One region of the Pseudoflavonifractor sp. BSD2780061688st1 E11 genome, then DNA from elsewhere that is predicted to be linked to it. Evidence: riboswitches for the same ligand, from Rfam matches in the RefSeq annotation. Region 1 holds a riboswitch; the other holds the start of a gene.

Region 1 (11,631 bases):
TCTCTACTTCGTTTTTGATTGCCTTGAAGAGGATCTCCGGGTTACGCTCTTCCACTTTTGCAACACCTTCCGGGATGTTGTTGTAAAGTGCGTAGTTCAGTCTTGCCGGGTCGATCAGAAGCACTTCGTCAGATCCGACTTTCTTGATGTCTTCGTAAATGTCATTGTACGGATGGAAGACAACACCGTCCTTTTCCAGATCCGCCTTGATTTCGCTGCTTAATTTTGCCTCGTTGATGTAGAGGTCTACTTTATCCATGGTGATCACTGCGTAGGACAGTACAAGAGGGAAGAACTCGATGTCGTTTCCGCGGATGTTGAGTGTCCAGCAGATATCATCCAGTGTTGTGAGGACATGAGCAGTTGCTCCGGCATTTTTCATGTCTTCACGGATACGGGACAGCTTGGATGCAACTGTCTCACCTGTATATTTCAGATTCAGTGCGAAGACCGGTTCCTCAGAAAGTGCCGGGCGGTCTTCCCAGATCTGGTCGATGAGGTCATATTCGTAAACGATTTTTCCGTGTTTCTCGGTTGCGATGGACTCGTAATCCTGTCCCTCACCCATGGAAACTACACGTCCGTCAAATCCGAGTGTGCCGTTTTCCGGTAATGTATCAGCAAGGAACTCATGGATAGTCGGGACACCCGGCTCGCCCATTTTCATCAGTTCAACTGTAGAGCCTTCCAGCTGTTTTGCAGCCTGGATGAAATATCTTCCGTCTGTCCAGAGGTAAGCGCCTTCTTTTGTGATGACAGCGGTTCCTGCAGATCCGGAGAATCCGGTAATAAATTTTCTCGCTTTAAAATGTTCTCCAACATACTCGCTCTGATGGAAGTCAGCTGTCGGAACAACATAGATGTCAATTCCCTTTTCTTCCATAAGAGTACGCAATTTTGCGATTCTTTCAGGTACGTTCATAATAAAAACCTCCTATTTTTCCGGCAAACATGCCATTTTCAAACAATCTCATTATAACACAAAAACTATGGGAGAGTTAGTATTATTTTTGTGAAACCTGTGTTATACTCTCGGTAGTGTTATGTAAAATACAGACAGAAGAAAGGAAAAGAACATGGAGCACTACGCAAGGTCGATCATACCGGTGATTGAGTACAACTATGAGAATTTTACAGCTTTGGAGCGGACCATCGCGGATTTCTTTATCCAGAATAAAAAGAAGCGGGATTTTTCCGCAAAGGCGGTTTCTGAACGGCTTTATGTTTCCGAGGCATCTCTCTCCCGGTTTGCAAAAAAATGCGGATTCCGGGGATACAGGGAGTTTATCTATCAGTACGAGGATACATTTCGGGAGAAGAAAAGCAGACCCTTTGCAGATAATACAAGACGGGTGCTGGATACTTATCAGGAGCTTTTGAATAAGGCGTATAATCTGGCTGATGAAAAGAAATTCAAAAAGATTGCCGGGATGCTGTTTCAGGCGGAGAGAATTTTTGTCTGCGGCGTTGGAAGCTCCGGGATTGCCGCCAGGGAGACCGAGCTTCGGTTTATGCGGATCGGGCTGAATATCAATTCTCTCGTGGACCGGGACATGATCCGGATGCGGGCGGTCTTTCAAAATGAAACCTCTCTGGTCATCGGATTCAGCATGAAAGGGCAGACGGAAGAGGTTCAGTATATGCTTCAGGAGGCGAAGCGGAGAGGAGCCGGATGTGTCCTTGTGACAGCGCGGAACAACCCGGATTTCATGGAGTATTGTGACGAGGTGATTCTCGTCCCGGCACTGGACAATCTGGAGTATGGAGATGCGATTTCTCCTCAGTTTCCGATTCTGGTTATGATGGACCTGCTGTATGCCTGCTGCCTCGAACAGGATCAGGAGCGGATCGATGCGTTTTTGCAGGATACGGCCCGCGCACTTACAAATCCATAAATTGCATCAGATGTATTGCACAATGGATATAAGTGTGCTACGATAATACTGCAAATGAATAAATTCTTCGGGGCAGGGTGTAATTCCCTACCGACGGTATAGTCCGTGACCCACGTATGTGGCTGATTTGGTGAAATTCCAAAACCGACAGTGACAGTCTGGATGGGAGAAGAAACAGTGAACATAGAATCTCAGTGCCCCTGGTGCTGGGATTTTTTCTTTCGAAGGATTTACGAAATTTGTAACATTATTCGAAAGGAGAAAACTATATGAGAACAAAAAACAAAACCTACTACTTCATCATTACGGCTATGCTTTCGGCTGTTGCCGGTATCCTGATGTCGCTGGAATTTCCGATTCCTTTGATGCCGCCGTTTTATAAGGTGGATTTCAGCGACGTTCCTTCTGTGATCGCGACATTTCTGCTGGGTCCGGTGTCCGGAATCTGTGTGGAGGTCATCAAAATTCTGATCAAGCTGATCACGATTGGGACAACGACAATGTTTGTCGGTGAATTCGCCAATCTTCTAGGGACGCTGCTGTTTGTGCTCCCGCTGTGGATCGTGTTCAAAAAGATGGGACAGACGAGAAAGGCGGCAGTGATTTCTCTTGGGATCAATCTTCCGATCCGGATTGCGTTTTCCTGTGTCCTGAATGCGTGCATTACACTTCCGCTTTATGCATCGGCGATGGGCCTTTCTCTGGATGAAGTGGTCCGCACCGTGGGAGCAGTCAATCCTCTGATTCGAAATCTTCCGCTGTTTCTCATACTGGCGACAATCCCGTTCAATCTGATCAAGCTTTTGCTGAATTATATTGTGGGATATCTTCTGTATGACAGGCTGAAAGAAGTGGGAGTTGTCAAAGGATGGAGGGAACGGTATGATTCGTAAGTACAGAGAACTGACGCGTCTGGAAATGGAACAGGTGGATAAGGAGGAGACGATCGTCCTGATTCCGGTGGGAGCACTGGAGCAGCATGGAAATCAGGCGCCGCTTGGGACAGATGACATCATTGCGGAAGCAATGGTGGAATACCTTGGAAAAGCGCTGGAGGAAGCCGGAGAAGCAGACTTCCCGATTCTTGCGTTTCCGGTTATTCCGGTTGGTCTGAGCACAGAGCACAAGAATTTCTGCGGATCCATTACTTTAAAGCCGGATACGTACTATCATCTGCTCTATGATATCAGTGAGAGCCTTTACCGCCATGGTTTTCGGAAGATCGCATTTCTTGTATGCCACGGAGGAAATCTGCCGGTGATTCAGATCTTAAGCCGTGAGCTTCGGAGTGAACTTGGAATGTCGCCGTTTATTCTGTCATCGGGAGCATTTGGACATCCGGATGTACAGGCAACAATATCAGAAGGTAATCATTACGATTTTCATGGAGGAGAAATGGAGACATCCATGGTGATGGCGGTCGACGAAACACTGGTGAAGCTGGAGACTTCCGAGGCGGGAATACCAAGTGCGTTTGTAGGCAATCAGACGCTGAAGACCGGAGGAAATGTTACAATCGGATGGGTTTCAGAAGACTGGAAGACAGCGGAAGGGAAACCGATCGGTATCGGAGGCGATCCGGGCGGAGCTACGGCCGAAAAAGGCCGGATTATTCTGGAGACGAGTGCGAAAGTTCTGGTTCCAGGGCTTATGGAAATACGGAAATGGAAAGCGTAAACACGAAAAAGAGGCTTGACAAGCGCACGGGAATCGGTTAGTATTTGACATAAGCGTATAGGAAAAAGGCTGAGAAAAGAAGAAGTAGCAGCAGATCAGGTTCAGACAGAAAGTTACCGGTTGATGAGAGGTGCAGGAAAAATTTGTTGTGAATACATCTTGGAGCTTCACACCGAAAGTAAGTAGGCTGTGACGTCAGGGCACACGTTATAGTGCCGGGATATTTCCGGGATTCCATGGTGAGTGGAGGAAGGAGATGTCTTACTGAGCCGGATTGATTCCGGGAAAAAAGGTGGTACCACGAGCATAACCCTCGTCCTTTCTAAGGACGGGGGATTTTTATTTAACAGGAAACTTTGTTCCCTGTTAAATAAAAACGCTCCGCGGGATGCGCACTCGCGCAAAGTAGAAATTTGTCGCAAAAGCGACAGCGCTCGGCGCGAGAGTTCCGTGAGCGAAACTCTTTTTACAGGAAACATTGTTCTGAAAGGTTACAGGCCATGGAGGTATGGGATTTATTTGATGAAAACCGGCAGCCGCTTGGGAAGCAGGCGGGCAGGAAAGATCCGATGGTAAAGGGAGAATTTCATATTGTTGTGGTTGCGTGTGTCGTCAATGACCAAAATGAGATCCTGCTGACGCTGCGTTCTCCGGATAAGGAGAAGTATCCGGGAACATGGGAGAATACAGGCGGAGCTCTGGAGGCCGGCGAAGAAAGCAGGGCGGCAGCGGTAAGGGAGCTGTTTGAGGAGACCGGGATCCGGGTGAGGGAAAACGAGCTTCATCTTCTGGATTCCCAGATGGAAGAGTATGCGTTTATCGATTTCTACATTGTCAGAAAAACTGTTCCTGTTGAAGAAATCCGTCTTCAGAAAGGAGAGACCGCAGATGCCAGGTGGGTGAGTCTTTCGGAGTTTGTCCGGATGGGAGAAGAAGGAAAGATTGCCCCTCCGATCTATCAGCGGTTTTGCCGACTCAGGGAAAAGATGGAAGTTTTTTTGAAGGAAGACCGGAGAAAAGAGCGATACCCGGCTTGCCGGGGAAAGAACAGACAGGAATCAAAGAAGATCGTTATTCTCGGGTGCAGCGGAAGTGGAAAGTCTACGCTGGCCGGGCAACTTGGGAAGATCATGGATCTCCCGGTTGTCTACCTGGATGCGCTGTCATGGGACGCCGGGTGGAAGAGGAAGCCTTTCGATGAGTTTGACCGGCTCACCCAAAGCGAGATCCGCAAGCCGGAATGGATCATGGACGGAAATTTTCCACGAACAGTGGAGCATCGGATGGATGTGTGCGACACCGTGATTTATCTGGATTTTAAACGGTGGTTTTGCATTCTGAGCGTGCTAAGAAGGGTGATCACAAATTACGGGAAGCCAAGGCCGAGCATGAATCCGGGATGTCCGGAGAAGTTTGATCCGGGATTTCTAAAACGGATCTGGAATTTTGACCGGAGAAGCAAGGCGCATTACTATGGATATATGAAGAAACTTTCCGGCACCAAGCTGATTGTCTTAAAGACAAGAAAAGAAGTGAACCGTTTTGTGAAACAGGTGGAAAAAGAGGGGCGCTTTGTCCGGGGAAATTTCCCGGCAGGGCCGAAATAGACGCGAAAGCGGACGAATTTCACAGATCATGTTCACATAATATAAGGAAAGAAGAGGTAAGGAAGATGCAGATTTACGAGGAATTACAAGCAAGAGGCCTGATTGCTCAGGTTACAGACGAAGAAGAGATCAGAGAGCTGATCAACAACGGAAAGGCGACTTTTTACATCGGGTTTGACCCGACAGCGGACAGCCTTCATGTAGGGCATTTCATGGCGCTCTGCCTGATGAAACGTCTTCAGATGGCAGGGAACAAGCCGATCGCCCTGGTAGGAGGCGGAACCGGATATATCGGGGATCCGTCCGGAAGAACAGATATGCGTTCCATGATGACGCCGGAGCAGATTCAGCACAACTGTGAATGCTTTAAAAAGCAGATGAGTAAATTTATTGATTTCTCAGACGGGAAAGCACTCATGGTAAATAATGCTGACTGGCTTCTTGATCTGAACTACATTGATTTTCTCCGTGAAGTGGGACCGCATTTCAGTGTCAACAACATGCTGCGTGCGGAGTGCTACAAGCAGAGAATGGAAAAGGGACTTAGTTTCCTGGAATTTAACTACATGATCATGCAGAGCTACGACTTCTACATGCTGTACCAGAAATACGGCTGCAATATGCAGTTCGGCGGGGACGATCAGTGGTCCAACATGCTTGGCGGTACCGAGTTGATCCGCCGGAAATTAGGAAAGAATGCGTGTGCCATGACAATCACACTGCTTCTGAACTCTGAAGGAAAGAAGATGGGCAAGACACAGTCCGGAGCGGTATGGCTGGATCCGAACAAGACATCTCCGTTTGAATTCTACCAGTACTGGAGAAATGTGGCAGATGCCGATGTATTAAAATGCATCCGTATGCTGACCTTCCTTCCGCTGGAAGAAATTGACAAGATGGATTCCTGGGAAGGCAGCCAGTTAAATCAGGCAAAAGAGATTCTTGCATACGAGCTGACCAAGCTGGTTCACGGCGAGGAAGAGGCGAAGAAGGCACAGGACAGCGCCCGTGCACTGTTCTCCAGCGGAAGCGCAGCTGAGATGCCGACCTGTGAGCTTACTGACGAAGACTTTACAGACGGAAAAATCGATATCCTGACTCTGCTCCATAAGAGCGGTCTGGTACCGTCCAGGTCTGAGGCAAGACGTGCAGTACAGCAGGGAGGAGCCGCAGTCAACGGCGAAAAGGTAACGGATACCTACACCGCATACACGAAGGAAGATTTTGAAGAAGACTTTGTTTTAAGGAGAGGAAAGAAAAATTTCCGTAAAATAGTGGTGAAATAATATGAAAATGCTTATTACGATTATTGTATTGACAGCATTGTCGGGAATCGGAGGAACCGGAATCGGAGCGGCGCTCAGCACGACGGTAAGGAAGGACTCGGATAAGGCGATGAGTCTTTTGTTGAGCTTTGCGTCCGGAACCATGATCAGCATTGTCTGTCTGGATCTGTTTCACGACGCACTGGAAACCGGAATGTCCAAAGGTGGGATTGCCGTCTTTGTGATCATTGGTTTCCTGACCGTCTATCTTCTGGAACGGGTGATGGATCAGAAGGCAGAGCAGGCAAAAAGCCGTATGAGCCGGAAGATGATGACTGCCGGAGTCGCAATGATGGTTGCAGTGGCGTGTCACAATATTCCGGTGGGTATGACGATCGGTGCATCTTTGGTAAGCCACGGAAGCCTGATCGGAAGCCCGGCCCTGACTCTCGCCATCTTTATCGGGATCCACAATGTGCCGGAAGGAATGGCGATCTGCGCACCTCTTCTGGCAGCGGGAATGTCCAAAGGCAGAGCAGTCCTGCTGACCGCATTGAGCGGGGCGGCGATCATTGTCGGAGGCGTCCTTGGGTACTGGATCGGCGACATGGGGCAGATGGGACTTGCCATCAGCTTAAGCTTTGCTTCCGGAGCCATGCTCTACGTCAATTTTGGCGAGATCCTGCCGGAGGCAAACGCTCTCTACAGAGGGAAAATGCCTGCATTTTTCACGGTTCTTGGAATCCTTCTCGGCATGATGTTTATGCATGCACATTAACGATAAACAAAATAAGCGCGTAAAAAAGCAGCCGGTACGAAAACGTGCCGGCTGTTTTTATACTCAAAATTTTTCACAGATATTTTGGATGAAATCCTCTTTCCCTTTTGTGTAGGCCGGACGGTTGTCCGGATATTTTTCGGCAAGATCCTTTTTTAATGCTTCATACTGCCTTGCAGCATCCGGGTGGGCGTTTAAATAGTCCCGGAAGCCGACAATCTGATCAAATTCCGGGGCGGTCTGATCGTAACAGTGGATATGCTGAAGAGAAATCTCACCGGGACCACGCAGGACAAATAAGTGGTGAAGAGGATTTCCGTGCTGGATTCCACAGTAGTCATAACCGAGTGCTTCGAGAAAAGACGGATCCAACTGCCGGACCGACCGGAGCCGGACAGCCACATCGAGAATCGGTTTGGCACAGATGAGAGGAACGGCGGTACTTCCAACGTGCTGGATATCGAGAACATTATCAGCCCACTGCTCCTGAATAGACTGCTTTACTTTTTGAAATTCTTCTGTCCACTGTTCGTTATGATTGAGAAGACGAACGCAATAGCGCTTGACACCTTCCATTCGTTGCACCTCCTATTTATAGTAGATTATTTATGTCTCTTTTACTTCGCAGATATTGTACTTTCTGTCCGTAAGGCTTTAGCATTTCCTGAAAATTTATTGTACCACAGATTCTCTTTCCTGTATTGTCATTTCGATTGAAATCGTCCTTATTTTTCTTTGTTCTGCCAGCAGAATTTACAATTCTGAAACAAGTGTCTTGTCACCTGTAAAAATCAGGTGTATAATGCGGTGTAAATGAGTAAAGATACGGGAGGAAACCGCAATGAGTTCTTTGAGAGAAGAGATTGAGATACTGAAAAAAGAGAAACAGGCCGTGATACTGGCACACTATTATGTACCGGATGAGGTACAGGAGATTGCAGATTATACCGGGGATTCGTTTTATCTGAGCAAGGTGGCAAAGGAGACGGATGCAAAGATTCTTGTTTTTGCAGGAGTTTCTTTTATGGGAGAAAGTGCCAAGATTTTAAATCCGGAGAAAAAAGTGCTGCTTCCGGATCCGACGGCAGACTGTGCCATGGCGCATATGGCCGATGTGGAAAAAATCAAAGCGATGAAGGAGAGTGATCCGGAACTGGCGGTGGTATGTTACATTAATTCGACTGCGGAGCTTAAGCGGTATTCCGATGTCTGCGTGACATCGGCGAATGCGGTGAAGGTGGTAAAGGCACTGCCAAACCAGAGGATTTATTTTATACCGGACCAGCATCTGGGAAGTTTTGTGGCAGCTCAGGTACCGGAAAAGGAGATTATTCTCGGAGACGGGTACTGCCCGGTACATCATCAGATGACTGCCGAAGAAGTGTTAAGCGCAAAAGAAGCACATCCGGATGCCCTGGTGTTTGTTCATCCGGAATGTCCGAAAGAAGTGGTGGATCTTGCAGATTATGCAGGAAGTACCTCCGGCATTATCAAGGCGGCGGCAGAAAGCGATGCCGGAGAATTTCTGATTGGAACGGAGACCGGAGTGATGTACGAACTGAAGAAACAGAATCCGTACAAGAAGTTTTACCCGATTCAGAAGGAACAGTGCTGTCATGATATGAAAAAGGTGACACTGGAGAAAATCCGGGATTGTCTGCGGGATGAGAGTAATGAGGTGCAGGTGGATGCCGAAGTCAGTGAAAAGGCAAAACATGCCATGGAGCAGATGCTGAAGCTTGCGAAATAACAAAGGGGTGTGTAAAATGAAAACGATACAGACAGATATTTTGATCGTAGGAACCGGAGCGAGTGGACTGTTTGCCGCCCTCCATGTGCCGGAAGACAGACAGGTCCTGATGATCACGAAGGATGAGGTGGAGCACAGCGATTCCTTTCTTGCACAGGGCGGAATCTGTGTGTTAAGAGACGATACGGACTACGACAGTTTCATGGAAGATACACTGAAAGCAGGACATTATGAGAACCGGGTAGAATCCGTGGATATTATGATCCGGTCTTCCAGAGACGTGATCCGGGAGCTGGTTGATTACGGCGTGGATTTTGCGAAAAAAGACGGAGAATTCGATTATACAAGGGAAGGATGCCACTCCAAACCGAGAATTCTGTTTCACGAGGATATTACCGGGGAGGAGATTACGAGCAAACTTCTGAAAGCAGTCCGGACAAGAAGTAATGTGACTATTCTGGAACATGTGACGATGCTGGATCTGGTGGAAAAGGACAATCGGTGTTATGGTGTCGTGGCTTCGCAGGAAGACGGGGAAGACTGTTTCCTGGAGGCGGAGTATACGATTCTGGCAACAGGCGGAATCGGAGGGCTTTATAAGCATTCGACCAATTATCCGCATTTGACCGGGGACGCGCTGGCGCTTGCCCTGCGTCATCATATCGAGCTGGAGCACATTGACTATATCCAGATTCATCCGACGACGCTTTATTCCAAAAAGCCGGGACGCCGGTTTTTGATTTCCGAGTCCGTGCGGGGTGAGGGAGCAAAGCTCTATGGCGCGGACGGAAAACGGTTTGCAAATGAGGTGCTTCCAAGGGATCTGCTTACAGCAGAAATCAGAAAGCAGATGGAGAAAGACCAGACGCCGTATGTATGGCTGGACATGACCGTTCTGGGAGAAGAAGTCATCAAAAGCCATTTCCCGCATATATATGAGCGCTGTCTGGAAGAAGGCTACGATGTGACAAAAGACTGGATTCCGGTTGTCCCGGCACAGCACTATTTCATGGGAGGAATTCATGTCGACAAACACAGTAAGACATCAATGGAGCATCTGTACGCAGTAGGGGAGACAAGCTGTAACGGTGTGCACGGAGCAAACCGTCTTGCAAGCAATTCCCTTCTGGAAAGCCTGGTGTTCGGGGCGAGAGCAGCCAGACATCTGACGGAGACCTGGGAGGAGAACGATGCAAGCCGGGAAGAGACGGCAGGACTTGCAGAAGCGGCAGAGGCGCAGATTCAAAAGGAAAAAGACAGACTTCCACAGATATACCGGGAGGAAGTGCTGGATGAGATAGAAAGGGTAAGGAAAGCAAGATGAATGAGATTACGATGAAACTGGTGGCAGATAAACTGATCATGCAGGCACTGGAGGAAGATATTACAAGCGAGGACATCACTACCAATGCGGTGATGAGAGAACGGCGTGAAGGAGAAGTAGATCTGATCTGCAAAGAAGACGGTATCATTGCAGGGCTCTGGGTGTTTGAAAGAGTGTTTACTCTGCTGGATCCATCTACGAGGGTCACCCTGTTTGTAAAAGATGGAGATGAAGTCAAAAAAGGTCAGAAGATGGGAGTTGTGACAGGAGACATTCGTGTACTGCTCTCCGGGGAGCGCACGGCCTTAAACTATCTTCAGAGAATGAGCGGAATCGCCACCTATACAAGAAGTGTGGCAAAACTTCTGGAAGGAACGAAGACTAAACTGCTTGACACAAGAAAGACAACGCCGAACATGCGGATTTTTGAAAAATACGCCGTCCGCACAGGAGGCGGCTATAATCACCGGTACAATCTTTCCGACGGCGTACTGTTAAAAGATAATCATATCGGGGCGGCAGGCAGCGTTAAAAAGGCAGTGGAAATGGCCAGGGAGTACGCACCGTTTGTACGGAAGATCGAGGTGGAGACGGAAACTCTGGAGATGGTAAAAGAAGCGGTGGAAGCAGGTGCTGATATTATCATGCTTGACAACATGTCTCTGGAAATGATGAAAGAGGCAGTTGATTATATTGACGGCAGAGCAAGCACAGAATGTTCCGGTAACGTGACAAAAGAAAATGCTGCACAGCTTGCGGCAGCAGGTGTAGACTATATTTCCAGCGGAGCATTGACCCATTCCGCTCCGATTCTGGACATTTCGCTGAAAAACCTGCATCCGGTTGACTAGGCGAAGGATGATGAGAAAGGATGAAAAGCCATGGACGGAGAAGTTCGCAGACAGAAGATTTTAAAAGAGATTCAGGGAAGTGAAAGCCCGGTATCCGGAACTCAGCTTGCCAGAAACTTTGAAGTAAGCCGTCAGGTAATTGTGCAGGATATCGCGGTGCTTCGGGCTGCCGGAAATGAGATTGTTTCCACCTGCCGGGGATACATCTGCCAGGGAAGCCACAGAGCCAGCAGAGTCATCCGGGTGAAACATACAGACGATGAGATCATGGAAGAACTGAATACGATTGTGGATTTCGGCGGGACTGCGGAAGATGTATTTATCAGCCATAACGTGTACGGAACCCTGCGGGCCGAACTTGGCATCCGGACAAGAAAACAGGTGATGGATTTTGTAGAAGACATCAAAGCCGGGCAGTCCAGTCCGCTGAAAAACATTACAAGCGGAAGTCATTTTCACACCATCAGCGCCGAAAGCGAAGAAA
Region 2 (11,631 bases), on a different contig from region 1:
TTACGATTCCGGGAAATCCAGATCTACGCTCATCCGGTCTTTTCCCGCCTTTGCGTAAGGAAAAATCTTCCGTACTTCGTCCATGTATTCTTCCGGTCTTGTCAACGACGGGCTGTAATGTGTCAGCCACATCTCCTTTACCTCTGCCTCCCTGGCGAGTTTCGCCGCCTCGTAAAAGGTCATATGCTTATATTCCACTGCCTTTTTCGCCTTCTCCGGCTCACCGTACATTCCCTCACAGATAAATAAATCCGAACCTTCGGCATTTTCACGGATCGATTTTGTCGGCCGTGTATCGGTACAATATGTAAGTTTGATCCCTTTCCTCGGTGGTCCAAGCACCATGCCCGGTGTGTAAATCCGGTCTCCGTCTTCGATGGTCTCCCCTTTTTGGAGAAAGCGCCAGAATTTCTGAGGAATCTCGTGACTCGCGGCACGTTCTACATCAAATCTGCCGGCCCGGTCAATCTCGATCGTATATCCGTAACAGGTCACGTTATGGTTTACCCGGAAAGCGCGGATCCGATATCCTTCCATCTCAAACGTCTGCTGCGCCTCTGTGATTTCCATAAAACGCAGCTCAAAAGGTAGTTCCGGTGCAATAATGCGCAGTGCATTCACTACCCGTTCCAGCCCTTTCGGCCCGATCAAGGTGAGGGGCTCCTGCCTGTCCGCATTCCCCATGGTAAGCAGAAGTCCGGGAAGCCCGCTGATGTGATCTCCATGAAAATGAGTAAAGCAGATCACATCAATCGGCTTAAAACTCCATCCTTTTTCTTTGATCGCTATCTGTGTTCCCTCTCCGCAGTCGATCAGAATACTGCTTCCATTATAGCGCATCATCAGTGACGTCAGCCAGCGATATGGGAGCGGCATCATGCCGCCGGTTCCCAACAAACAAACATCCAGCATTTTTTCTCTCCTAACTGTCCTAGCATTGACTTTTCTTCCACAAAAAGAGCAAGTCTTTTATTCTCAGTAAAGAACAGCTGCATACCGGGAGGGGACTGTCTGGTCAGACTTCATTTTCCTTCTCCACCGGAATCACAAACTGCGAAACCATCCTGTCATAGCATTCCTCGCAAAGATCAAAACGGTGCACCTCGTTGTCCTTATTAGAAAAATATCCCCATCTTTTTTCTACAGAAATAAGCCCTTCCCGTATTACGCCATCCTTTATCTTGATTTCTTTTCCACACCCGTTGCAGAAAATCGTTTCTGTTTCTCTTCTTTCTTTCATCGTATAGCGGCGCATACAAATCCCTCCACTTTCGTTTCGCTTTTGTTACGCCTTTATTATAGTCTGTCCCGTTCTTCCTGTACACCGGAAACGGTTTCCAGACTTCTTGTCATCAGAACCGCATCCTCTTTCGGATTATCGTAAAATCCTTTTCGGATTCCGACATCCCGGAACCCCTTCTTTTGATAGAGGGCGCGTGCTGCCATATTACTTTTCCGGACTTCAAGATGCCATACGGCAGTTCCTTTCAATGCACCTTCTGAAATTACGGTGTCAAGAAGAAAGCCTCCTGTTCCTCTTTCCCTGAATCCGGTGTCAACGGCAATCCGAACAACTTCACTTTCATCAAGTACTGTATAAATCACAATGTACCCGACAATTGTTTTCCTATCCTCTGCCACGTAGATTTCCGCCGTTTTCTGGCACATCGTCTCCCGGACTGCATCTTCACTCCACGCATCAGAAAAAACAGCCCGTTCTATCTCTGCAATCCGGGCTGCATCTTCTTCATTGGCCTTACGGGCAATCATGTTGTTGTTCCTTTTCTCGTTCCAGTCTCTCCCTCTCCGCCTGGGACATCCTGAGATAGTCCGGTTTGTGATCCCGCGCATGCTCTGTCTTTCCCTCTTTCGCATAAACCAGTCCAAGCGCGCCGACTGCCGCCGCACTCTGCCTGCACATATGAGGCGGTGCAAAAACATAAGGCACTTTTACTGTCTCCTCAATTTTCTCCCGGTATACAGGCACTCCGTCCCCGAGAAATACAACGCGTTCTCCAAGCTCATTGAGCATTCCGGCAAGGACGGTAATGTCCTCCGCCAACTGCTCTTTTACTGTTTCAAACTTCTCTTCAAACCGGTAGATTCCTGTGTACACCTGATTTCTTCTTGCATCCATGATCGGACAGATCAGCCCGCTGCATCCGAACATTCGGTATGCCATGGCATCGACCGTCGGCACATGGATGAGCGGCTTATCAAGTGCAAGTCCCAGTCCTTTCGCAGTCGCAGAACCGATCCGAAGTCCGGTAAAAGACCCCGGCCCTCCTGCAACAGCAATCGCATCCACCGACCCGAGAGAAAGTCCGGTCATCCGGACCGCCTCATCAAGCATCGGCAGCAATGTCTGGGAGTGTGTCTTTTTATAATTCATCGTATATTCAAACAGGATCTGTTCGTCTTCCACAACAGCCACGCTTGCTGTCAGGCCCGAACTGTCCAGTGCCAGTATCCGCATAATAACGCCCCTTCTATTTCTGGAATCGCTCTGCCTGCTCTCTGATCAGCTCGGCATCATCGAAATAATTGATCTTCATGGCAGCCTTCACTTCAGAGAGTGTCTTTGCCGCTACTTCTTCCGCTTTCTCGCTTCCCTTTTTCAGGATCTCGTAGATTGCCGGAATGTCTTTTTCGTATTCTTTTCTCCGTTTTCTAATCGGCTCCAGTTCCTCCTGGATCACTTCATTGAGGAAGCGTTTTACCTTCACATCGCCAAGGCCACCGCGTGTATAGTGGGCTTTGAGTTCATCCAGATTTGCATATTCCGGAAGGAATTCTTCAAAATGACGGTCTTTACAGAATGCATCCAGATAGATAAATACCGGATTTCCTTCCACTTTTCCAGGGTCAGAAACCTTCAGGTGGTTCGGATCGGTAAACATATTCATAATCTTCTTTTTCACATCGTCCGCACTGTCGGAAAGGTAAATACAGTTATGCAAAGACTTGCTCATCTTTGCCTTTCCGTCTGTACCCGGAAGTCTCAGACATGCCTGATTGGATGGGAGCAGAACTTCCGGCTCTACCAGCGTCTCTCCGTAAACGGAATTAAACTTCCGCACGATCTCCTTTGTCTGCTCCAGCATTGGCAGCTGGTCTTCACCGACCGGAACGGTCGTTGCCTTAAATGCGGTGATATCCGCTGCCTGGCTGATCGGATAGGTGAAAAATCCGACCGGAATGCTCGCCTCAAAGTTTCTCATCTGAATTTCGGATTTTACCGTTGGATTTCTCTGGAGCCTTGATACGGTTACCAGATTCATATAATAAAAGGAAAGCTCACAAAGCTCCGGAATCTGTGACTGAATCAGAAGCGTTGCTTTTTCCGGATCCAGTCCGCAGGAAAGGTAATCAAGCGCAACCTCAATAATATTCTGGCGCACCTTCTCCGGATTGTCCGCATTGTCTGTCAGAGCCTGAGCATCCGCAATCATGATAAACACTTCATCATATTTTCCCGAATTCTGAAGCTCTACTCTCCCTTTCAGAGAACCGACGTAATGTCCGACATGAAGCTTTCCAGTCGGTCTGTCCCCTGTTAATATAATCTTTGACATTATTATCCCTCCAGTTTATTGATAGAAATTTTTCTGTAATCAAATCCTTTTTCCAGATCTTTTTCAATCACGATCCGGATTCTTGTTTCCGGTAGAATCTCCTCAATCAGATTCGCCCACTCAATCAGACATACGCCTTCACCGTGAATGTAATCTTCATATCCGATTTCATCCATCTCTTCCACGTCTCCAATCCGATACACGTCAAAATGATAGAACGGAAGACGCCCGTCTTCGTATTCCTGCACGATCGTAAAGGTCGGACTTACAACATCCTCACGTACTCCAAGTCCGTACGCAAGCCCTTTTGTAAAAATCGTCTTGCCGACGCCAAGATCCCCTTCCAGAGTAAAGACATCTCCGCTTTGGGCCGATTCGCCGATTTCTTTTCCGAGCTCAAACGTCTCCTGCTCTGAATATGTCTCTCTTACCATAGTGTCTCCTCCCTATTTTTTCTTTTTCTTCTTTCTTGAAAACAGAAACGGAAGGATCTTACCGGAATTATCCTCAATCAGCTCCTCCGGGAACAATGTCCGCAATGTCTTCTTCAGAGGATCCATCTGCGGTCCGATATCACTGTTCGGGAAAATAAATGCCGCATACGGTGTCTGATAAATCGCCACCAGATTCGGTGTCATCATAACGCGGTACATATCTTTCCACGGAGTGATTTTATTTTTTCCGGCACGCTCTACTCTGAGCCCGTCTTTTTCCAGCGTATAGCGGATCGGCGTGCTGTAGATTTTACTTTTCTTTAACTGACTGGCTGCACTGAACTTTAAGATCGATGGTACAACAAACAAAAGAGTTGCAAAAACAAACACAAGCCCCAGCCCCCAGGAAACCCTGCCCATCGCAAAACTTATAATCGCCCCGATCCAGCAGGCAACTCCCACTACGAGGTATAAAATTCCCTTGATCCCGTGATATGTATGAAACATAAGAAATTCAAAAAGTGCTTCCTGTGTCATTTTCACTTCAAAACTTGGTTTCATCTGTATTCCTCCATATTTCCGAATATTGAAATTATAACGCATCCTGTCCGCGGTTACAACAGCAAGTTTGCGAAGAATCTCCTGATTTTTCCAGGATCAGAAAAACCTCTGCGCACAGCAGAGGTTTCGGTTTAGTAATTTTCTGTCATTTTTACTCATTTACTCTATGGAGGACCGGACTGACTTTCTTATAGATCAAAAGCAGAATTGCCGATACCAGAATACCCTTGATCAGATTAAACGGTGCCACTGCAAGGATCACAAAAGTTGCAACTCCGTCAATTGCCGGATTCAATGCATGCCCCATCTGAACAATCGTATCAAGCGGCATTCCAAATGCTGCAGCATAGGTCGGAAGCAGGATATAGGCATTGAGCACGCATCCGATCAGCGTCATGAATACTGTTCCTGCTGCAAGTCCGATCACCGCTCCCTTTTTTGTGTGCATCTTCTGATAAATCAGACCCGCCGGCACACAGAGACTGCATCCGATCAGGAAGTTTGCGATCTCTCCCACACCGCCTGTTGTAGTCCCATTAATCACGAAATTCAGAAGAATCTTGATACATTCTGTCATAACTCCCGCCACAGGACCCATCGCAAATGTTCCAAGAAGGACCGGAATTTCACTGATATCCAGTTTGTAAAAGCTCGGTACAAAAGGAAGCGGAAATTCAAAAAGCATCAGGACGGTAGCTACCGCTGCAAGCATGCCGACCTGGGCCATCGATCTGACTTTCGTACTGCTTCTTCTTCTTATTTGTGTGTTTTTCTGCGTGTTTTCCATGTTTCTTCTCTCCTTTTTTTGAATGATAGACTCAATTCAGAAAAGAAACTCTTCCTGCCATAAAGTTTCCCTTATGGAAATGGGAATGTACAAAAAAATCCCCGGAACCATATGTTCCGGGGTTTGATGCTCTGCTTCAGATACAGATATCTGACGCTTCGTACATTTCTTCTCTCATCCAGACTGTACTGTCGGTTCCGGAATTGCACCGGATCAGCTGCCAATGGCAGGTCGCGGACTTTCACCGCCGGTTGGGACTTTCACCCGACCCCGAAGAATTTTTTCCTGTTAACATTTAGTATAGAACAGTCTTTTGGAAAATTCAATACCTTTTTGTCTTTTACATTCAGGGTAAGCAGCATTCTTTACCGGATTCCTTTCATAGTAAGCTGAATCCGTTTTTTCTTGAGGTCCACACTCAGTACTTTAACATCCACGATATCACCCACACTGACCGCTTCCAACGGATGTTTGATAAACTTTTTGTCGGTGATTTCGGAAATATGTACCAGACCATCCTGATGAACGCCGATATCCACAAACACCCCGAAGTCAATGACATTGCGAACCGTTCCTTTCAGAACCATCCCTTCTTTTAAGTCTTTCATTTCCAGAACGTCGGTCCTGAGAATCGGTTTCGGCATCTCTTCTCTTGGATCTCTGGCCGGCTTTTCCAGCTCTTTTACAATATCATGCAGAGTGATCTCACCGATTCCAAGCTCTTCTGCCAGTTTCCGGTAGTCGCGGATGGTGGCCGGAAGGGCTGCAAGATTTCCTGCTTTTAAATCCTCTGTTGTGAATCCCTGCTTTTTCAGAAGTTTTTCTACCGCTTCGTAGGATTCCGGATGGACGCTTGTCCTGTCAAACGGATTATCCCCGCCTTCGATCCGCATAAATCCCGCACACTGCTCATATGCCTTCGGTCCAAGTTTCGGCACCTTTAAAAGCTGCTTTCTGTTTGTAAATCTTCCGTTTTCTTCTCTGTAAGCCACAATATTTTTTGCGATTGTGTTTGAGATACCGGAAATATAGGATAAAAGCGGAGCAGATGCCGTATTCAAATCTACACCGACCTTGTTGACACAGTCTTCCACCACGCCATTCAGCGCTTCCGTCAGCTTTTTCTGGTTCATATCATGCTGGTACTGGCCGACCCCGATGGATTTTGGATCAATCTTTACAAGTTCTGCAAGCGGATCCTGAAGCCTTCTTGCAATTGACGCGGCACTTCTCTGTCCCACATCAAAATTCGGAAATTCTTCCGATGCCAGCTTGCTTGCGGAGTACACTGATGCTCCCGCCTCATTTACAATCACATACTGTACGTGCTCTTCCGGGATTTCTTTTAACAGTTCCACAATAAACTGTTCCGATTCTCTGGATGCTGTTCCGTTTCCAAGAGAAATCAGGCTGATATGATACTTCGGAATAATCTTTTTGAGCAGGTCCTTGGATGCCTTGATTTTGGCAGGGGTAGTCGGCGCTGTCGGATAAATCACTGTCGTTCCGATCACTTTTCCGGTCGGATCCACAACCGCAAGTTTACATCCGGTCCGGAATGCCGGATCCCAGCCAAGCACAACCCGTCCTGTAATCGGAGGCTGCATAAGAAGCTGTGTCAGATTTTTCCCGAACACAGCAATGGCCCCGTCCTCCGCCTTTTCCGTAAGTTCATTGCGGATTTCCCTCTCAATGGCCGGCGCAATCAGACGACTGTAGCTGTCCTTGACCGCCTCTTTTAATACAGGTTCTGTATATGGATTATCCCCATGAATAATCTGTTTTTCCAGATAGCGGAGGATTTCTTCTTCCGGCGCTTCCATTCTGACCGTCAGAATTTTTTCTTTTTCTCCCCGGTTCAGAGCCAGAATTCTATGACCGGCAATCCTGGATGCTGCTTCCTCAAACTCATAGTACATCTCATAGACCGATTCCTGCTTTTCATCCTTTGCCTCTGAAACAATCTTTCCTTTCTGGAACGTCATCTTCCGGATTCTCGTCCGGTATTTTGCCTCATCGGAGATCATCTCAGCCAGAATGTCCTGTGCGCCGGCAAGTGCCTCTTCAGGGGAGGCAACATTCTTTTCCTCCGATACATAGGCTTTGGCCGCCTCAATCGCCGGCTCTTTCAACTTCTGTAAAAGGAGAAGCGCCGCAAGCGGCTCCAGTCCTTTTTCTTTTGCGATTGTCGCCCTCGTTCTTCTTTTTGGACGGTACGGGCGGTACAGATCGTCCACCGCCACCTGGGTCTGCGCCTCCTGAATCTGAGCTTTCAGTTCTTCGGTAAGCTTTCCCTGCTCCTCGATGCTTGAGAGCACCTGTGCTTTCTTCTCCTCCAGATTCCGAAGATAAGTAAGTCTCTCATGGAGTTTTCTGAGCTGCTCGTCATCCAGTGTTCCGGTTGCTTCTTTTCTGTATCTTGCAATAAACGGGATCGTGTTTCCTTCATCAATCAGTCCGACTGCCGCTTCGACCTGCCATTTTTTTACATTCAGTTCTTCCGTAATCTTCTGAATAATATCCATTTTTTGATTCCTTTCCAAAAAAGTACTTCCCTGTCATTATAGCGGAAGGTCTTTTTCTGCGCAACTTCATAAAAACAGAGTTTGCTCTGTTTTTCTTGAAATCTGACTCTTCCTATGTTATATTTTGGATGATAAGGAGGGCACTGATTATGAAAGAAACGAACGGACAGACTCTGTCAAAGCAGCAGCAAAAATCTCTTGAAACGAAAAACCGGATCTTTTCCGCCGCGAAGAGTATTCTTCAGAGGAAAGGGTACGATGCACTCTCCATCAAAAACATCTGTGAAGAAGCAGGCGTATCCAACGGAAGCTTTTATCATCACTTTAAAACAAAAGATGACCTGCTTTCCTATTATATAGAAGAACAGCCTACGATCGATCCGGACTGTCTGGAACTCCCGGAAAATGCCGCCGAGGCAAAAAGGGCAATCATTCTTGTCTATCTTAATTATGTCAGCTACTGCAAAGAGCTCGGTGTCGCTTTTATATCCAACTATTACACGCCAAAAAACCAGGCTCTAAATCCGGCCATCCGCACAAAGCGGCCTTATCCGATCGTAACAGTAACGGATTACCTGGCTCGTGCACTGGAAGCCGGCACTGTATCTGCCAGCCTGTCCCTGGATGAGATCTCCACCGATATCCGGATGATTGTCATCGGAAATGTCTTTGAATGGTGTCTGCGGGACGGAAATACAGACTTTGACGGAAATATGGAGCGTTCACTCGGGAAATATCTGGACAGTGTTCTGAAATAGTGTGGTTTCGCTTCCCGTCAGGGAACAAAACAGTTTAGAAATGGCAAAAACCTTTCAGATAAGCGTTTCTGAAAGGTCTTTTCATTTTAGAAGGGAATTTGTAATTCTTACTTTGGTAACTGTTTACCTTTGATGCTTTTATTATATCCCCGGCCCCCTGCAAAATCAAATCGGTTATCCTGATATATTTCTTCATTTATAGGCATTTTCTATGTTTTGTACATTCCTCCCAATTTCATTGTCTATTTTTTAACTTCTATTGTGTATTTTTCTGACATGTTGTAAAATAGAAGTATACGTGATTCGTAAAATGAAATTGTGAGGTGAAAAGATATGAGCAGACTAGAACTCCCTACCCCGAGCAAAGCGCAGCTGGTCGTTGAGGGATTATACAAAGATTTAGAGCGGCGGATTGAAGCAAGCCCGCCGGGACTCTGCCCTGTAGATATCTCGAGGGCGTTCCTCGAACTGTGCCATGCTCAGACATGCGGCAAATGTGTACCATGCCGCATTGGTCTTTTACAGTTGAAACATCTGATCACAGATGTTCTAAATGGAAAGGCTACAATGGAAACCCTTGACCTGATGGAGCGTACCGCCCGTTCAATTATGGAGACCGCGGACTGTGCCATCGGATATGAAGCTGCCAATATGGTTTATAAAGGCTTGATCGGTTATCGTGAAGACTATGAAGAGCATATCCGGAACGGACGTTGTACATGTACCTACAACCAGCCTGTTCCATGTGTTGCACTTTGTCCTGCCCACGTTGACATCCCGGGCTATATCGCTCTCGTACGCGAAGGGCGCTACGCCGATGCTATCCGGCTGATCCGGAAAGACAATCCGTTCCCGACCACGTGCGGATTTATCTGCGAACATCCGTGTGAGGCAAGATGCCGCCGTAATATGGTCGATGATGCTGTCAATATTCGCGGTTTGAAGCGGATGGCTGCGGACTATGCCGGAAAGGTACCTCCGCCGGAATGTGCTCCTTCCACCGGAAAGACTGTCGCAGTCATCGGAGGCGGCCCTGGAGGATTAAGTGCCGCATACTATCTGCAGCTTATGGGACATCAGGTAACTGTATATGAGATGCTTCCGGAACTTGGCGGTATGCTCCGTTATGGTATTCCAAACTACCGTCTTCCGAAAGACCGTCTCAACGAAGACATTCAGGCAATTCTTGATACCGGCGTCGAAGTAAAATACGGTCTCCGTATCGGGCAGGACATCACCGTACAGGAACTGCGCGCTTCCTACGATGCAGTCCTGATCACTATCGGAGCCAGCACAGATAAAAAACTCGGCATCGAAGGCGAGGACGCCGAGGGCGTAATGTCCGCAGTCCGTTTCCTCCGTGATGTAGGAAAAGGTATTAACCCGGACCTTACCGGACAGGAAGTTGCCATTGTCGGAGGCGGAAATGTGTCCATGGACGCTGTTCGTTCTGCTGTCAGACTTGGTGCGAAAAAAGTCAGCATCCTGTACCGCCGCCGTACCGCAGACATGACTGCGCTTCCGGCCGAAATTGAAGGTGCCATTGCAGAAGGCGTGGAAATCCGCACATTACGCGCTCCTTCCCGGATCGAGACGGATGAAAACGGACATATCCGCGGTATCTATGTGACACCGCAGATGATCAGCCAGATCAAAGGAGGACGCGCAAGTGTCAAACCGTCCGGACTTCCGGATGAGTTTGTTCCATGTACAACCCTGATCGTTGCCATTGGGCAGAACATTGAAACAGAACATTTTGAAAAAGCCGGGCTTCCTGTAGAAAGAGGAAAAATCATGGCTGAAAAATTCGGCGGATTCAGCAATCTTCCTGGAGTTTTTGCCGGCGGAGACTGCGCTACCGGTCCTGCTACCGTAATCCGCGCTATCGCGGCCGCAAAGGTTGTTGCCGCAAATATTGATGAATATCTGGGATACCATCACGAAATCACTTGTGATGTCGAGATTCCGGAGCCGAATCTGGATGACCGTGTACCGTGCGGACGTGTTGAGCTTCCTGAGCGGGAAGCCTGTGAGCGTATCCACGACTTTGACGGTGTAGAACAATGCATGACCTGTCAGGAAGCACAGCAGGAGGCAAACCGCTGCCTGCGCTGCGACCACTTTGGTTTTGGAATATTTAAAGGAGGCCGCGAGAAAGTATGGTAAATCTTAAAATCGACAATAAAGAAATCTGTGTACCGGAAGGTACCACGATTATGGATGCGGCAGCTCAAAACGGAATCATCATTCCGAAACTCTGTTATCTGAAAGATATCAACGAAATCGCTGCCTGCCGTGTCTGCGTAGTAGAAATGGAAGGTAAGGACCGCCTGATCACCTCCTGTAACAACACTGTTCAGGAAGGCATGGTTCTTTATACAAACAGCCCGAAGGTACGTGCGGACCGCCGTAATACCGTGCAGCTCATTCTTTCCCAGCATGACTGCAAATGCGCGACCTGTGTCCGCAGCGGCAACTGTTCTCTTCAGAAGATTGCCAACGACCTGAATATTCTGGAGCTTCCATTCGGCGAGCGTATCGAACGCCAGCCATGGAACAAGGATTTCCCGCTGATCCGGGATTCCGCAAAATGTATCAAATGTATGCGCTGTATCCAGATCTGTGACAAGGTTCAGAGCCTGCACATCTGGGATCTGGAAGGAACCGGCTCCCGCTCTACAGTCAATGTATCAGGCGGCCGTAAGATTGAAGAAGCAGACTGTTCCCTCTGCGGACAGTGTATTACTCATTGTCCGGTTGGTGCTCTGCGCGAGCGCGACGATACAGAAAAAGTCTGGGATGCAATTGCAGATAAAGACACAATCACAGTAGCACAGATCGCTCCGGCTGTCCGTACTGCATGGGGCGAGGCTCTTGGTCTTTCACGTGAAGATGCTACAGTCAACAAAATCGCTGATGCTCTTCACAAGATCGGAGTTGACTATGTGTTTGACACCAGCTTCTCCGCCGATCTTACGATCATGGAAGAGG

What was found. Region 1 has a riboswitch for FMN ahead of FGQ85_RS16240 (ECF transporter S component). Riboswitches for the same ligand answer to the same signal wherever they lie in the genome.
Region 2: linked by a shared signal. The riboswitch ahead of FGQ85_RS12115 (ECF transporter S component) and the one ahead of FGQ85_RS16240 (ECF transporter S component) in region 1 are both predicted to bind FMN.

Annotation. Positions count from the first base shown of each region.
Region 1 is NZ_SPHM01000052.1:5,125-16,755, forward strand. It holds gene FGQ85_RS16230 (aminopeptidase P family protein) at 1-922, opposite strand, end outside; gene FGQ85_RS16235 (MurR/RpiR family transcriptional regulator) at 1,077-1,895, shown strand; FMN riboswitch at 1,955-2,073, shown strand; gene FGQ85_RS16240 (ECF transporter S component) at 2,165-2,788, shown strand; gene FGQ85_RS16245 (creatininase family protein) at 2,778-3,572, shown strand; T-box leader at 3,635-3,896, shown strand; gene FGQ85_RS16250 (NUDIX domain-containing protein) at 4,073-5,179, shown strand; gene tyrS (tyrosine--tRNA ligase) at 5,245-6,465, shown strand; gene FGQ85_RS16260 (ZIP family metal transporter) at 6,467-7,222, shown strand; gene FGQ85_RS16265 (GrpB family protein) at 7,286-7,798, opposite strand; gene nadA (quinolinate synthase NadA) at 8,064-8,972, shown strand; gene FGQ85_RS16275 (L-aspartate oxidase) at 8,989-10,296, shown strand; gene nadC (carboxylating nicotinate-nucleotide diphosphorylase) at 10,293-11,147, shown strand; gene FGQ85_RS16285 (transcription repressor NadR) at 11,178-11,631, shown strand, end outside.
Region 2 is NZ_SPHM01000026.1:38,828-50,458, reverse strand. It holds gene FGQ85_RS12150 (ribonuclease Z) at 1-912, opposite strand; gene FGQ85_RS12145 (hypothetical protein) at 1,016-1,255, opposite strand; gene rimI (ribosomal protein S18-alanine N-acetyltransferase) at 1,297-1,770, opposite strand; gene tsaB (tRNA (adenosine(37)-N6)-threonylcarbamoyltransferase complex dimerization subunit type 1 TsaB) at 1,757-2,476, opposite strand; gene trpS (tryptophan--tRNA ligase) at 2,490-3,575, opposite strand; gene tsaE (tRNA (adenosine(37)-N6)-threonylcarbamoyltransferase complex ATPase subunit type 1 TsaE) at 3,578-4,009, opposite strand; gene FGQ85_RS12120 (YcxB family protein) at 4,022-4,570, opposite strand; gene FGQ85_RS12115 (ECF transporter S component) at 4,722-5,357, opposite strand; FMN riboswitch at 5,520-5,639, opposite strand; gene FGQ85_RS12110 (Tex family protein) at 5,723-7,882, opposite strand; gene FGQ85_RS12105 (TetR/AcrR family transcriptional regulator) at 8,032-8,640, shown strand; gene FGQ85_RS12100 (NAD(P)-binding protein) at 8,974-10,806, shown strand; gene FGQ85_RS12095 ([FeFe] hydrogenase, group A) at 10,800-11,631, shown strand, end outside.